One region of the Planomonospora corallina genome, then DNA from elsewhere that is predicted to be linked to it. Evidence: riboswitches for the same ligand, from Rfam matches in the RefSeq annotation. Region 1 holds a riboswitch; each other region holds the start of a gene.
The links. A riboswitch is a leader RNA that binds a small molecule or an ion and turns the genes downstream of it on or off. The one in region 1 is predicted to bind cobalamin.
Positions count from the first base shown of each region.

Region 2: it holds a riboswitch for cobalamin, as region 1 does, so the genes downstream of both, ACFOWE_RS15165 (ABC transporter substrate-binding protein) here and ACFOWE_RS00945 (ribonucleoside-diphosphate reductase subunit alpha) in region 1, are expected to answer to the same signal.
Region 3: it holds a riboswitch for cobalamin, as region 1 does, so the genes downstream of both, ACFOWE_RS12165 ((2Fe-2S) ferredoxin domain-containing protein) here and ACFOWE_RS00945 (ribonucleoside-diphosphate reductase subunit alpha) in region 1, are expected to answer to the same signal.
Region 4: it holds a riboswitch for cobalamin, as region 1 does, so the genes downstream of both, ACFOWE_RS12120 (CbtB domain-containing protein) here and ACFOWE_RS00945 (ribonucleoside-diphosphate reductase subunit alpha) in region 1, are expected to answer to the same signal.

Region 1 covers NZ_JBHSBM010000005.1:55,309-59,107, forward strand. The annotation lists gene ACFOWE_RS00940 (ribonucleotide-diphosphate reductase subunit beta) at 1-97, opposite strand, end outside; gene ACFOWE_RS00945 (ribonucleoside-diphosphate reductase subunit alpha) at 238-2,499, opposite strand; cobalamin riboswitch at 2,713-2,914, opposite strand; gene ACFOWE_RS00950 (Bug family tripartite tricarboxylate transporter substrate binding protein) at 2,919-3,799, opposite strand, start outside.
Region 2 covers NZ_JBHSBM010000017.1:432,134-435,932, reverse strand. The annotation lists gene ACFOWE_RS15170 (FecCD family ABC transporter permease) at 1-537, opposite strand, end outside; gene ACFOWE_RS15165 (ABC transporter substrate-binding protein) at 823-1,779, opposite strand; cobalamin riboswitch at 1,852-1,986, opposite strand; gene ACFOWE_RS15160 (histidine phosphatase family protein) at 2,134-2,715, shown strand; gene ACFOWE_RS15155 (hypothetical protein) at 2,865-3,287, shown strand; gene ACFOWE_RS15150 (hypothetical protein) at 3,485-3,766, opposite strand.
Region 3 covers NZ_JBHSBM010000016.1:218,893-222,691, reverse strand. The annotation lists gene cobN (cobaltochelatase subunit CobN) at 1-1,455, opposite strand, end outside; gene ACFOWE_RS12165 ((2Fe-2S) ferredoxin domain-containing protein) at 1,449-2,222, opposite strand; cobalamin riboswitch at 2,312-2,524, opposite strand; gene ACFOWE_RS12160 (nitrite reductase) at 2,597-3,430, shown strand; gene ACFOWE_RS12155 (precorrin-8X methylmutase) at 3,430-3,799, shown strand, end outside.
Region 4 covers NZ_JBHSBM010000016.1:208,486-212,284, reverse strand. The annotation lists gene cobO (cob(I)yrinic acid a,c-diamide adenosyltransferase) at 1-363, shown strand, start outside; gene ACFOWE_RS12125 (cobyrinate a,c-diamide synthase) at 357-1,781, shown strand; adenosylcobalamin (AdoCbl) riboswitch at 1,783-1,901, shown strand; gene ACFOWE_RS12120 (CbtB domain-containing protein) at 1,919-2,131, shown strand; gene ACFOWE_RS12115 (CbtA family protein) at 2,219-3,040, shown strand; gene ACFOWE_RS12110 (cobalt-precorrin-6A reductase) at 3,078-3,799, opposite strand, start outside.

The DNA.
Region 1 (3,799 bases):
CCGTCCAGGTGTTGCGGATGGCGGCCCGGTAGCGCTCGTAGAAGTCGGGGTAGCGCATCGGCCGCAGGGTCAGGTCCATGCCGGGGTCGAGCAGCATGCTGGGATGTCTCCGTATCGGTTCGTCCGCGGGCCGCGGGAGGCCGTCGCGGGGTGTCAGAGGTCGTGTCGCGGCCGGCGGCGGAGGGCGCCGGCCGGGGGGGGCGGCCGCCGGGAGCGTGGGGGCGGCCGCGGCGGGCGCTACTGGCAGGCCTCGCAGACCTCGGGGTTCTCCAGGGAGCAGGCGACGGCGTCCGCGTCGGGAGCGGCCGCGGGCGCCGCCTGCGCGGCCACCGTGGTCTGGGCGATCCGCGTCGCGGGGCGCGAGCGCAGGTAGTAGGTGGTCTTCAGCCCCGACTTCCAGGCGTAGGCGTACATCGAGGAGAGCTTGCCGATGGTCGGGGTGGCCATGAAGAGGTTCAGCGACTGCGACTGGTCGACGTACGGCGTGCGCGCGGCGGCCAGGTCGATCAGCGCCTTCTGCGGCAGTTCCCAGGCGGTCCGGTAGAGGACCTTGAGGTCGCCGGGGATCCCCGGGATGTCCTGGACCGAGCCGTCGGCCCGCTTGATCGCGTCCCGGACCTCCTCCGTCCACAGGCCGCGCTCCTCCAGGTCGCGGACGAGATACCGGTTGACCTGGAGGAACTCCCCCGACAGGGTCTCGCGCTTGAAGACGTTGGACACCTGCGGCTCGACGCACTCGTAGCAGCCGGCGATGGAGGCGATGGTGGCGGTCGGCGCGATGGCGATCAGCAGCGAGTTGCGCAGGCCGGTCCCGGCGATCCGCTCCCGGAGCGCGGCCCACTCCGCGGAGCGGCCCGCCCCGTGGCTGCCCGCGTAGTGGTCGGGGTGGAGCACGCCCGCCGCGGCGCGGGTCGCGCCGTAGGAGGGGTGGCGGCCCCGCTCGGCGGCCAGGTCCGCGGAGGTGGCGTAGGCGGCCAGCGCGATCTCCTCGGCGATCCGGGTGGACAGCTCCAGCGCCTCGCGCGAGTCGAACGGCAGGCGCAGTGCGAAGAACACGTCGGCCAGGCCCATCACGCCCAGCCCGATCGGCCGCCACCGCCGGTTGGCGGCCTCGGCCTCCGGGGTGGGGTAGAAGCCCAGGTCGATGGTGCGGTCCAGGAAGCGCACGGCGGTGCGCACGGTACGGCGCAGCCGGGCCCAGTCGAGGCCGCCGCCGGCCCCGTCCCCGGCCCCGCCGCCGGTCAGGTGGGCGGCCAGGTTGACCGAGCCGAGGTTGCAGACGGCGGTCTCGGCGTCGCTGGTGACCTCGAGGATCTCGGTGCAGAGGTTGGACAGGTGGATGACGTTGCCGGGCAGCGCGGTCTGGTTGGAGGTCCGGTTGGCCGCGTCCTTGAAGGTCATCCAGCCGTTGCCGGTCTGGGCCAGGGTGCGCATCATCCGGCCGTAGAGGGTGCGGGCGGGGATGCTCCGCACGGCCTGCCCGGCGGCCTCGGCGGCCCGGTAGGCGGCGTCGAACGCCTCTCCGTACAGGTCGACCAGGTGCGGGACGTCCTTGGGGTCGAACAGCGACCAGTCGGCGTCGGCCTCGACCCGGCGCATGAACTCGTCGGGGACCCAGTTGGCCAGGTTGAGGTTGTGGGTGCGCCGGGCCTCCTCGCCGGTGTTGTCGCGCAGCTCCAGGAACTCCTCGATGTCGGCGTGCCAGGTCTCCAGGTAGACGCAGGCCGCGCCCTTGCGCCGGCCGCCCTGGTTGACCGCGGCGACGCTGGCGTCGAGGGTGCGCAGCCACGGCACGATCCCGTTGGAGTGGCCGTTGGTGCCGCGGATCAGCGAGCCCCGGGAGCGGACCCGGCTCCAGGAGACGCCGATGCCCCCGGCGTACTTCGACAGGCGCGCCACCTGCCCGTAGCGCTCGTAGATCGCCTCCAGCTCGTCGCGGGGCGAGTCGAGCAGGAAGCAGGACGACAGCTGCGGGCGGCGGGCGCCGGAGTTGAACAGGGTGGGCGAGCTGGGCAGGTAGGACAGGCTCGTCATGAGCCCGTACAGCTCGGCGGCCTCGGCGACCGTCTCGGACAGGCCGCAGGCCACCCGGAGGAAGAAGTGCTGGGGGCGCTCGAGGACCTTGCGGGTCTCGGGGTGGCGCAGCAGGTAGCGGTCGTAGACCGTGCGCAGCCCGAAGTACTCGAAACGGGTCTCCTCGCGGACCAGCGCGTCCAGCTCCGCGGCGTGGGCGGCGACGAACTCCGCCAGCCGGTCGGCGACCAGCCCGGCCGCGTGGGTCGCGGCGACGGACTCGGAGAAGGTCCGCACGCCGTGCCCGGCGGCCTCCTCGGCGATCAGCCCGTCCAGCAGGGCCGCGGCGATCCGGGAGTTCTCCGGGTCGGAGATCACCCGGGCGGCGGCCTCCTCGATGGCCAGCCGCCGGGCCTCCGCGCCGCCGCCGGCGGCGGTGGCGCCGTCCGCCGCCCCGGTCACGGTGCCGTCCATGGTCTGTGTCACGTGCATCCCTCGCCTGCTGCGTTCCCCGTGGGTACGGCTCTCGCGGGACGGCACGCGTCGGAGGGCGGATCCGTGGCCGGATTCGGGCATGCGGGTCCGCCTCGTCCGCGGGCCCTCCCTCGAGGCCCTGGACTGTCTCCGTGGCGGGACGGCCGCGGCCACCGCGCTCCCGCGGGGCCGCTCCGGGCCTCCCGCGGGAGCCGGACCCGGCTCCCCTGCCACGCGTCACCGGCAGGTCTTCGGACTCACGGGCGTCGCGTTCGCGTTCTCCTACTGGCCGTCGCTTCCCAGGTCTCCCCAGTGCTCGACTGACGGCGGTCGTTCCCGTTCACCGCTGCGGGGCAGTCCCGGAATCGCACCGGGTTCCCTCTTGCCTCGCCCCGCGACGGGGCGAACCAGCAACGAGGAGGATCCTACATCTAGGGGCGGATCACGCAACCGGCCCTACAATTTGTGTCGGAGGGGCGCAGCAGTCCGAGTTCGTAGAGCACCCCCCGGGTGCGTTCGGTCTCGGTGGACAGCCAGTGGCGGAAGTCGTCCCCGCTCAGGTAGAGACGCTCCCAGCCGTGCGCCGCGCACAGCTCCCGCCAGCGCGGGGAGGCGTCGATCCGGTCGCAGAGCGCCACGGCGGACTCGCGGTCCCCGGCGCCCATCTTCGCCCCGCCCAGCACCCCGCGCCAGTCGCTGTACTCCAGTCGGACGTCGAGCTCCATGAGCGCCGGAGCCTCGATCCCGTCGATCCGCTCACGGGCGGAGACCGCCAGCGGCCGGAGCCGCCCGGCGGCGATCTCGCCGGCCAGGGAGCGCACCGGCCCCAGGACGGCGGCCACCCGCCCGGCGTGGAGGGCTTCGACGGACTGGGCGGTGGTGGCGTAGGCGGCGTAGTCGAGCAGCCGGGCGTCCACGCCGAGGCACTTGCCGATCATTCCGTACAGGATGTGCTCCGGGCTTCCCAGGGCCCGGCCGCCGACCGCCAGCGCGGCCGGGTCGCGCCGGAGCCCGCCGGCGAGGTCCTCGAAGGAGCGCAGCCGCGAGCCGGCGGAGACGGCCAGCACCGCCCGCTCGCCGACCAGGCGGGCGAGCGGGGTCGTGGCCCCGGCCAGGTCGACCGCGCCGGAGATCTCCGCTCCGGCGACCAGCGGCATCCCTGCGACCAGCAGGCCGCCGCCCCGGGCGAACGGCAGGCCCGGACCGCCGGCCGCGGCGAGGGCGGCGAGGGCGGCGGCCCCGGCGCCGCCCGGATGGTTGCCCACCTCGGCGGTCAGGGCCAGCCCGTCGCCGGTCACCGTCTCGGCCAGTG
Region 2 (3,799 bases), on a different contig from region 1:
GCCGACGTCGCCGAGCATCCAGGCGTAGATGCGTTCGAGCTCGTCGACGCCGAGCTGCTGCACGAACGTCTGGCCGGCGGTGAAGAAGGACGAGACGGCGACCCCGGCGAGGACCAGGGTGGCGGTCCCGCCGCCTCGGCCCGCGACGTTGCCCAGGGCGTAGGCGAGCAGCACGCCGCCCACGGCCCCGGTGAAGGCCGCGACCGGGATGACGAGGGAGACGTCGTTCCCCTCCAGGAAGACGATCGCCGCCGTGGTCGTGAGCCCGGCGCCCGCGGCGGCGCCCAGCAGGTAGGGGTCGGCGAGCGGGTTGCGGAACACGCCCTGGTAGGCGGCCCCGGCGAGGGCGAGCAGGCCGCCGACGACCGCGCCGAGCAGGACCCGGGGCAGGCGCAGCTCCAGCAGCAGGTTCTGCTCGACGGGGGTGAGCCCGGCGTCGGCGGAGACCAGCGGGAGCCAGTCGGCCAGCTGCAGCACGACCTGCCGGGGGGTGATGCCGGCCGCTCCGCCCAGCAGCCCGGCGACCACGGCGGCCAGCAGGGCGCCGAGCGCGAGCGCGAGCGGCCCGGGCCGCAGCCCGGCCGCCCGCCGCGGGGCGCCGGAGGAAGGTCCGCCGGCGGAAGACCCACCGGCGGAAGATCCGCCGGCTGGGGGCTCCGCGGCCGAAGGCCCACAGGCTGCCGGCTCTGCGAGCTCGGCGGGCGCTGCGGGATCCGCGGCCGGAGACCCGTCGGCGCGGGGGAGGACCGGGTCCTCCCCCGCGGCCGGGACCCGGTCCTCGGTGCGGCCGGCCGCGCCGGCGCGGCGGGGCGGCGGGGTCACCTACTTCGCCGCGGCCTTGCCCACGGCCTCGCCGACCTGCTGGACGAGGTCGGCGACGCGCGGTCCCCAGCGGGAGGCGATGTCGTCGTCGAGGGCGATCACCCGGTCGCCGGTGACGGCGGAGAGCTTGGACCAGCCGGGGCGCTTGGCGAGGGTCTCCCCGGACTGCCCGCAGCACTTGGTGTCGGCCAGGAAGATCAGGTCGGGGTCGGCCTGGGCGACGAACTCCGCCGAGAGCTTGGGGTAGCCGCCGGCCAGGTCCGGGGCCTTGTCGGCGATGTTGGTCAGGCCGAACAGGGAGTAGACCTGGCCGACGAAGGTGGTGGAGGTCACCGAGTAGGGCGTGGTGTCCAGCTCGTGGTAGTAGGTCAGCTTCGCGTCCTTGGGCGCGGCGGCCACGGCCTCCTCGATCTTCTTCTTCATGCCGGCCACGACCTGCTCGGCCCCGGCGGCGTTGCCGGTGGCCGCGCCCAGGTCGGCGATCTGGTCGTAGGCGTCGTCGAGCTTGGCGGCGGCGGGCTCCAGCAGCACCGGGACGCCGACCTTGGTCAGCTTGGCGACGATGCCGTCGGTGTCCGTGGCGAGCACGACCAGGTCGGGCTTGTGCGCGATGACCGCCTCCGCGTTCGGCTTGAAGCCGGACAGGTCGGTCCTGGGCGCCTCGGCGGGGTGGTTGGACTGGTCGTCCACCGCGACGACCTGGGACCCGGCGCCGACGGCGAAGAGGGCCTCGGTGGCGGTGGGCGAGAGGGAGACGATGCGCTCGGGCCGCGCGCCGATGGTGACGGAGCCGTTGCCCGCCTCGACCGTGACCGGGAAGCCCGGCGCGGCGGCGGAAGGAGCTCCGGAGGAGGAAGAGGAGGTGCTCGGAGAGGCGGTGGTGGCGCTCTGGCCGCAACCGGCCAGGGTCAGCACACCCAGGAGAGCGCCCGCGAAGGCGGTGCGTACGGGCCGCACGGGGAGGTCCTTTCACTTGCTGGAACCGAGGACCCGCGAGAACGCGACGGGCCACCCTTTTCCGCGAGGGTCGACGGCGTCGGCGCGGTGGCAGGCGACCTGGCTCGGCCCGGAGGCCATGACAGTTGCGGGACAGCGCCGGACTCGCACCGGACTTCGCTACACACTGCGCGTCGGACAAACGGTACCAACTCCCCCGGCATCCGGACGCGTCTGACCGGCCTGCCGGCCGGACCGCACCTCTGCCGCACCCCTCCCGCACCCCTGTCACCGCGGCGCTCCCGGGGCGCGCGGAGGCCCGGAGGCACCCTCGCCCGGGGTCCGCGGGAGCCGAGACGGCATGATGGACCCACCATGGACGAGATGATTCTGCTCCGGCACGGCGAGACCGAGTGGAGCCGGGACCGGCGGCACACCGGCCGCACCGACATGCCGCTGACACTCCGGGGCGAGGACGAGGCGCGGGCGCTCGCCCCGCTGATCTCCGGCAGGCGCTTCGGCCTGGTGCTGGTCAGCCCGGCCCTGCGGGCCCGCCGGACGGCCGAGCTCGCCGGGCTGGACCGCTACGAGACCGACCCGGACATGTGGGAGTGGGACTACGGAGGCTACGAGGGCATCACCACCGCGACGATCCGCGAGACCCGCCCCGACTGGTACCTGTGGCGCGACGGCGTCGTCCCCGGCGACGCCGCGCACCCCGGCGAGAGCATCGCGCAGGTCGGCGCCCGCGCCGACCGGGTCCTCGAGCGCGCCCGGGCGGCCACCGGCGCGGTCGCGCTGGTCGCCCACGGCCACTACCTGCGGATCCTGGCCGCCCGCTGGATCGGCCAGGATCCCGAGGAGGGCCGTTTCCTCCGGCTGGACACCGGCACCTACTCGCGTCTCGGCTTCGAGCACGGCCGGCCGGTGATCCTCACCTGGAACGCCCCGGTCTGACCGGCCGCCGGCCGGGCCGGCGGTGGGAGCCGGGAGCGGAGGTCGGTCAAGGGGGATCTCGCAAAGCACTACCGGCGGGACCGGAAGGGGCAGCGGCGGGCGGGTAGGAAACGGGGTTCGGGTCCGATCCACCACCGGAAGGACTGATCATGAGAATCCTGGCCCGTGCCCACCAGATCCCGGCCCGGTCCGCCGCCGGGGCGATCATCCTGAACTCGGGACTGGCCAAGGGCTCCGCCGACAGGGAGACGGCCACCGGGCTCCACGGGATGGCGGCGGGGACCTACCCGTTCCTCGCGGACATGGACCCCGAGGAGTTCACCCGGCTGCTGTCCAGGGCCGAGATCGCGCTCGGCGCGGCGCTGCTCGTCCCCGTCGTGCCGTCGCTGCTGGCCGGCCTCGCGCTCACGGCCTTCGCCGGAGGACTGCTCGGCCTGTACCTCAAGACACCGGGACTGCGGCAGGAGGGGAGCCTGCGTCCCACCCCGGAGGGCAACGCGATCGCCAAGGACGTCTGGCTGATGGGGATCGGCGCCGGGCTGGTGGCCGAGGAGCTCGTCTCCTGCCCCTGACTCCGGCCTGTGCCCCTGACCTGCCCCTGATCCCGGTCCGTGTCCCTGATCCGCGCCTCTGTCCCCGGCCCGGCCGCCGTACCGGGGACCGCCCGTGCGACCACCGCGGCGGGTGCGGGCCGTACGGGGAGCGCCCGGCCGGCGGCGCGGCGGGTGCGGGCCGTACAGGGGAGCGTCGGCCGCTCGGGGCGGGCGGCTCAGGCCGCGGCCACCGCGGCGGGCAGCGGGCCCCGGCCGGTCAGCCACTCGACGACCCTGCGGTGCCCGTGGCAGGCGTCCTCGAAGTGGCTCCAGCACCAGTAGCGCGGCTGGTCGCGCACTCCGGTGACCCAGGTGCGGTAGGCCACCGGAGCGTCCGCGCCGTCCGCGCCGTCCGCCCGGTGCGCCTGGGCGACGCCGTAGGTGCGGATGACGACACGGCCGCCCGGTGCGAACAGCACGTCGTCGGCCACGGGATACAGGGTCGTCCGGTCCATCATGTTCAAGCCCCCAGATGAGTGTGACCCGAACTC
Region 3 (3,799 bases), on a different contig from region 1:
CGGCGGCTGGATCATGATGACGACGTTCCCGGCCCGGAGCGTGGCCAGGACGATCTCGGAGTCGTCGTTGACGAACAGCGTGCCGGGGGCCGGTCCCCACGCCTCGGCCATCGCGGCGGCGAGCTCCGGGTGCAGGTCCGAGATCCACTCGCGGTACCGGGCCGCCGGGATGCGGACCGCGCCCTCGGCGAGCTGGGCGTCGGTCAGCCACTCCTCGTCCTGGCCGCCGGCGTCGATGAGCGCGTGGATGAGGGCGTTGCCCGCGGTGGTGTCGGGGTCCTCCCCCGCCACGGGCGGCAGCGGGTCCAGGCCGGGGATCTCCCCCGGCGCGCCGAGGTCGTAGCCGCGCTCGCGCATCGCGCGCAGGAGGCGGACGGCCGAGACCGGCGTGTCCAGGCCGACCGCGTTGCCGATCCTGCTGTGCTTGGTCGGGTAGGCCGACAGCACGACGGCCACGCGGCGCTCCCCCGGGGGGACGCGCCGCAGCCGGGCGTGGGCGACGGCGACGCGGGCGAGCCGGTCGCACCGTTCCGGGTCGGGCACGTAGCGGGGAAGGCCGTCCTCGTCGAGCTCCTTGAACGAGAAGGGCACCGTGATGATGCGCCCGTCGAACTCGGGGATGGCGATCTGGGTGGCGGAGTCCAGGGGCGAGACGCCGTCGTCGGAGGACTCCCACGCCTCGCGGGAGGAGGTCAGGCACAGGCCCTGGAGGACGGGGACGTCCAGGGCCCGCATGCGCTCGACGTCCCACGCCTCGTCGTCGCCTCCCGCGCTCGCGGTGGCCGGGGCGGTGCCGCCCGCGGCCAGCACCGTGACGATCAGCGCGTCGAAGGCGGCCAGCTCGGCGTAGAGGTCGTCGGAGGCGGCGCGGAGCGAGGAGACGTAGAGCGGGATCCCGGCGGCCTCGCCCGTCGCGTCGATCGCGTCGGCCAGGGCGTGCGCGAACGCGTTGTTGCCGCTCGTCTCGTGGGCCCGGTAGTACAGGACGCCGATCCGCGGCAGGTCGCCCGGCGGGGAGGTCCGCTCCGGGCGGCCCCAGTCGGGGATGACGGCCGGGGGCTCGAAGCCGACGCCGGTGAGCAGCACCGTGTCCGTCAGGAAGGCGTGCAGGTTCGCCAGGTTCGCCGGACCGCCCTGGGCCAGGTAGCGGTGGGCCTCGGCGGGGGCGCCGAGGCGCTCGGCCGACAGGCTCATCAGCGCGGCGTCCGGGGTCTGCTCGCCGCCGAGCACGACGAACGGCACGCCCCGGGCGGCGACCGCGTCGAGCCCGTCCTGCCAGGAGCGCGCCGTGCCGAGGATGCGCACGACCACGATCTCCGCGCCGTCGAGCAGCCCGGGCAGGTCCGCGCCGACGTCGAGGCGGGAGGGGTTGCCGAGGGCGTAGTCGGCGCCGGACGCGCGGGCCGAGAGCAGGTCGGTGTCGGACGTGGACAGCAGGGCGATGCGCGTCATGATTCTCCTCGGGGGCGAGGCGGGAGCGGGGAGCGTTCGAGCCGGTGGCGGGCGGGCGGGCGCCCGTCCAGGAGGTGACCTGTGACGATCTCGCGTACGGCCCCGGCGTCGACGCGGCCGTACCAGACGTCGCCGGGCTGCACGCTCACGACCGGCGCGTGGTTGCACGGGAACTGGCAGCCGGTGTGGGTCACCAGGACGTCGTCGTCGGTGAGGCCCGCGCCCATCAGGCCCAGGACCAGCGCCTCGGCCGTGGCGTCCGCGCCCTTGGCGGTGCAGCGCGGGCCCCGGCAGACGAACACCTGGTGGCGGTGGCCGGGGACGCGGTCCCAGGCCGCGCTCTCCAGCCCGGCCTCACCGCCGGTGACCGGTGAGGCGGAGTCCAGTGCCTCGGCCAGGATCCCCGCCGCGCGGTCCGGGTCCGGCGACCGCAGCAGGTCCGGGCCCGGCAGCAGGGACGGCGCGCCGTCCCGGCGCTGCCGCAGCCAGTGCCCGGCGATCCGCCGCAGCCACGACCCGCCCGGAGCCAGCCGATCGAAGGAGACGCCGATCATGACGATCCTGGCGCAGCCCAGGTCGGCCAGGCGGGTGAGCTCCCGGCTCAGCGAGGGGTCGGCAAGTTGCAGGAAGGCGACCGAGGCCTCCGGCAGCCCGGCCGCCAGCCGGAGCAGCTCGCTCCTGCGGGCGGCCTCCGCCGCGGACATCCCCACCAGCACGGTGGCGGTACGGCCGGCGTGGCCGCGGGACTCCCCGGTCAGCACGTGCGCCACGGCACGGCGCCCCGTCCCGGTGCGGGGACGGACCGGGCGGTGCCGGGCAGGGACGGTCGACTGCGCATTCTCACTTCCAGACCCTCGTGGAAACATGCCACGCCCCGGCCGGTCTCCTGGCTCACGCGTCGGCGCCGCACGACCGGCCTTCCCGGACCTGCTGTCCAGTGGCCCCGATGAGCGGGGCTCATCGGCGCGGGTCGTACGACTCGGCGTTCACAGTGGCGAGGGCCGCGCCGGATTCGCACCGGCTTCCCGATCACCAAGGCGGTGGCCACCCTACCAGTGCCCATTACGTCCCTTCGGCGGAGTATCTACGTCTTTGTGGCACCATGACGCCCGTGATTCGCGACCGTGCCGATCGTTGCCCCGGAGTGCTGAGACCCTGGATCGCCGAAGACGGAGCCCTCGTCAGGCTGCGTCTCGTCGGCGGCCGCGTCGACGCCGGCGCGCTGCGACGGCTCGCCCGGATCGCCGAGGAGTCCGGCGACGGCGTCCTGTACCTGACCAGCCGGGCCAACGTGCAGATCCGCGGGCTGGCGCACACCGGCGGCCGCCTCGCTCCCGAGGTGGCCGAGGCCGTGCGCGCCACCGGGCTGCTCCCCAGCCCCTCCCACGACCGCGTGCGCAACATCATGGTCTCGCCGCTGACCGGCCTGGCCGGGGGGCGCGCGGACCTGCGGCCGGTCGCCGCCGAGCTCGACCGGCTGCTCTGCGCCGACCCCGCGCTCGCCGGCCTGCCCGGCAAGTTCCTGTTCTGCCTCGACGACGGCCGGGGGGACGTGTCCTCCCGCCGTCTCGACGCCGGGCTGGTCGCGCTGGACGCCTCACACGTCCAGCTGAGGGCGGGCACCGGCCTGTGGGGACCGGTCGTCGGCCCGGACGAGGCCCCGGCGGCCCTGACGGAGCTGGCCCGGAGGTTCCTCGGCGTCCGGGGGCACGGGCCCCGGGCCGCCTGGCACGTGGACGAGCTGCCCGGGGCCGGGCGGGAGCTGCTCGGCCCCGGGCGGCCCCGCGATCCGCGGACCCGTGCCGTCACCCCGGCCCCGCCCTTCGGCTGCATCCCCCAGGACGACGGGCGCCGGGCCGAGCACCTGGCCGTCCCCGGCGGCGCGCTGTCCGCGAAGAAGGCGGCCGAGCTGGCCTCGCGCGCCTCCTGGATCACCGTCACGCCCTGGCGCAGCGTCATCCTTCCCGATCTGGAGTGATCATGAAACCGATTCGCCCGCCGAGGCGGTTCGACTACGTCACGGACGGGGCCGCGATCTACGCGGACTCGTTCGCGACCATCCGCGCCGAGAGCGACTTCTCCCACCTGCCCGCCGACGCCGAGAAGGTCGCCGTCCGCATGGTGCACGCCGCCGGGCAGGTCGATCTCGCCGCCGACCTCGTCGTGCACGACCGGCTGGTCCCGGCGGCCCGCGCCGCCCTGGAGGCGGGAGCGCCGATCATCACCGACGCGCACATGGTCGCCTCCGGGGTGACCCGCGCCCGGCTGCCCAAGGGCAACGAGGTGCTCTGCCTCCTGCGCGACCCGCGGGTCCCCGATCTCGCCCGGGAGTGGGGCACCACCCGCT
Region 4 (3,799 bases), on a different contig from region 1:
GGCGGCCCCGTCGAGTGGCACAAGATGGGCTCGGGCTGGTCGTGGTCGCGCACCCGGGGCACGGAGGCCGACCACGCGGCCGACGCCGCCGAGGGATGGGCGGAGATCAAGCGCCGGCTCGCGGCGCAGGCCCATGACCTGTACGTCCTCGACGAGTTCACCTACCCGCTGGACTGGGGCTGGGTCGACCTCGACGACGTCCTCGCGACCCTCGCCGACCGGCCCGGGCGCCAGCACGTGGTCGTGACGGGGCGGCGCGCCCATCCGCGGCTGCTGGAGGCCGCCGACCTGGTCACGGAGATGACGAAGGTCAGGCATCCGATGGACGCCGGGCAGAAGGGCCAGCGGGGCATCGAATGGTAGACCTGCCGCGCCTGGTCATCGCCGCTCCCGCCTCCGGCCACGGCAAGACCACCGTCGCGACGGGCCTCATGGCCGCCCTGCGCGCGGCCGGGCACACGGTGTCGGGGCACAAGGTCGGCCCCGACTACATCGACCCCGGATACCACGCGCTGGCGACGGGACGGCCGGGCCGCAACCTCGACGCGCACCTGGTCGGCGAGCACCTGCTGGCCCCGCTGCTGCTGGCCGGGGCGCGCGGCGCCGACCTCGCCGTCATCGAGGGGGTCATGGGACTCTACGACGGCCGGATCGGCGGGGACGGTTTCGCCTCCACCGCCCACGTCGCCGCCGTCACCGGCTCCCCGGTCGTCCTCGTGGTCGACGTCTCCCACGCCTCCCGGTCGATCGCGGCCGTCGTCCAGGGCATGGTCGCCTACGGCCCGGAGCTGGACGTCGCCGGCGTCATCCTGAACAAGGCGGGCTCGGCGCGGCACGCCGAGGAGGTGTGCCGGGCCCTCGCCCCGACGGGGGTGCCCGTGCTGGGGGTGCTCCACCGGGACGAGCGGCTCGCCGTCCCCTCCCGCCATCTCGGGCTCGTCCCCGCCGCGGAGCGGCAGGACGCCGCCGCCGGCCTGGAGCGGCTGGCGGCGCGGATCGCCGCGAAGGTCGACCTCCGGCGGATCGTCGCCCTGGCCCGCCGGGCCTCCCCGATCGGCGCCCTCCCCTGGTCGGCGGCCGAGGTCTGCCCGCCGCCCAGCGCGCTGCGGCCCGTCGTGGCGGTCGCCGGCGGCCGGGCGTTCACCTTCCGCTACAGCGAGACCGAGGAGCTGCTGCGGGCGGCCGGGTGCGAGGTCGTGCCGTTCGACCCGCTCACCGATCCCGGGCTGCCCGACGGCGTCTGCGGCGTCTATCTCGGCGGCGGCTTCCCCGAGGTGCACGCGGGCGAGCTGAGCGCCAACTCCGCGCTGCGCGAGGCGGTCGGGCACGCGGCGGGCCGCGGGGTCCCGATCGTCGCCGAGTGCGCCGGACTGCTCTACCTGAGCCGCGCCCTGGACGGCGAGCCGATGGTGGGCGTGCTGGAGAGCGAGACCCGGATGTCCCCCCGGCTGACCCTCGGGTACCGGGAGGCCGCCGCGCCGCGGGACACCCTGCTGGCCGGCGCGGGCGACCGGGTCACGGGCCACGAGTTCCACCGGACCGTGGCCGGACCGGGCGCCGGCCGGGACGCGGCCTGGGTCGTCGACGGCTCCCCGGAGGGGTTCAGCGTCCGCCCCCGCGGGGCGCCGACGGTGCACGCCTCCTACCTGCACACGCACTGGGCCGGTCATCCGGCCATGGCCCGGCGGTTCGCCGCCGCGGTGCACCGCCACGCCCTCGGCGCGCGCCACCCAGCGAACAGCACCTCTGGGGTAATTGACCAATATTCGGGTAAAATGTAAGATTTTTTTATATCGTCCGCGAGGAAGTCGGTGGAAATCCGACACAGTCGCGCTACTGTGACGCCGTTCTCCGGCGAAGTCAGACCCTCCGGGCGGGTTCCATCCAGCGGGACGCTGCATCCCTTGACGGAGGTCTCATGTCGCACGCATCCGTGGCCGGCCCTGAGCTGGACATCCCCAAGCTCCCCCTCTCCGCGCTGGCTCCGTGGGCGTTCTTCTTCACGCTCCTGGCGGCCATCGCCGTCTTCTTCGTCGGCGCCGAACAGGGCGCCCTCTCCCTCCTGGCCGGCAGCGACGTCCACGAGTGGGTGCACGACGGCCGTCACCTGCTCGGCTACCCCTGCCACTGAGGCGGCGCCCCACCGGGTGACCGGCTCGCCGCCATGCCCGGGCGCTCCAGGCGCGCCCGGGCCGCCTTCGTGCACCAGGAGCAGGACATGAGTCCTCGGACTTTTCTCATCCATGGCCTGATCGCCGGATTCGTCGCCGGAATCCTGGCCTTCGGCGCCGCCTACGTCTTCGGCGAACCCTCCATCGAGAGCGCCATCGCCCTCGAGGAGGCCGCCGCCTCCGGCCACGCGCACGGGGAAGGTGCCCGCGCGCACGGCCACGGCAACGCCCATGACCACGACGACGCCCGCGACGGCGGTCACAGTCATGGTGACGAGGGAGGCGTCAGCCGGGCGCAGCAGTCCACCGCCGGGCTCGCCACCGCGACCATCGTCATCGGTGTCGCGCTGGGCGGCGTCGTCGGGCTCGCCGCGGCCTTCGCCCTCGGACGTCTCGGCCGGCTGAGCCCCGCCGCGTCCACGGCCCTCGTCGCGGTGGCGGGTTTCGTGGCGTTCGCGCTCGCGACCTGGGCCAAGTACCCGCCGAACCCGCCCGCGACGGGCAGCGGCGACACCATCGGGGCACGCACCGCCGCCTACTTCGGCTTCCAGGCGGTCTCGGTGCTGCTCGCCGTCGGCGCGGTGGTGCTCGGCTCCCGGCTGGCCAGGCGGGGAGACGGCTGGCTCGCGTCCGTGGTCCCGGCCGTCGGCTGGCTCGTCCTCGTGACGGCCGCCGGCCTGGCGCTGCCGGCCTTCGACGAGATCCCCGGCGACTTCCCGGCCACCGTCCTGTGGAGTTTCCGGTTCTCCTCGCTGATCACCCAGATCGTGCTGTGGGGCACGCTCACCGTGGTGCTCAGCGGGCTGGTCCGGCGGACCGCCCGGGCCGCGGCGGCCCGGCGGGAGCTCATCGAGAGCGTCCGGGCCTGAAGCGGCGGGCGCGGCCCGCCGGGAGGTCCCGCCCCGGTCAGGCCAGCCCCCGCTCGGCGAGCCAGCCGCCGGCCGCGACGTGGTCACCGACCACGTCCACGCCGGCGGTCCGGCTCTCCCGCCGCACGACGACGACGGCCAGGCCCAGCTCCCCGGCCGCCAGCATCTTCGGCCAGGTGTGCCCGCCGCCCGAGTCCTTCGTGACCAGCACGTCGCACCCGTACCGGCGCAGCAGTTCCCGCTCGCCGTCCAGGGTGTACGGTCCCCGGCTCCTCAGCAGCGTCCACGGCCGGGGCAGTTCCACCTCGGGCGGATCGACGACCCGCACCACCGCCCTCGCCTCCGCCAGCGGCCCGAGGAAGCACCCGAGCGTCTGACGTCCGGTCGTCAGGAACGGCGCACGCCCGAGCCGCGCCGCGGTCGCGGCGGCCTCCTCATGGGTGCCGACCCAGTTCCAGGAGTCGCTTCCCGGCGCCGCCTCCCAGCCCGGACGCTCCAGCCGGAGCAGGGGCACCCCCTCCAGGGCGCAGGCCCGGGCGGCGTTCCGGGAGATCCCCGACGCGAACGGATGCGTCGCGTCGACGACGGCCGCGACGCCGTTCTCCCGGAGATGGCAGGCCAGCCCCTCGACGCCGCCGAACCCCCCGATCCGCACGTCGCCGACGGGCAGCCGGGGCCGGGCCACCCGCCCCGCCAGGGACGACACGAACGGGACGCCGCGGGCGGAGAGCAGGAGCGCGAGCTCACGTGCCTCCGCCG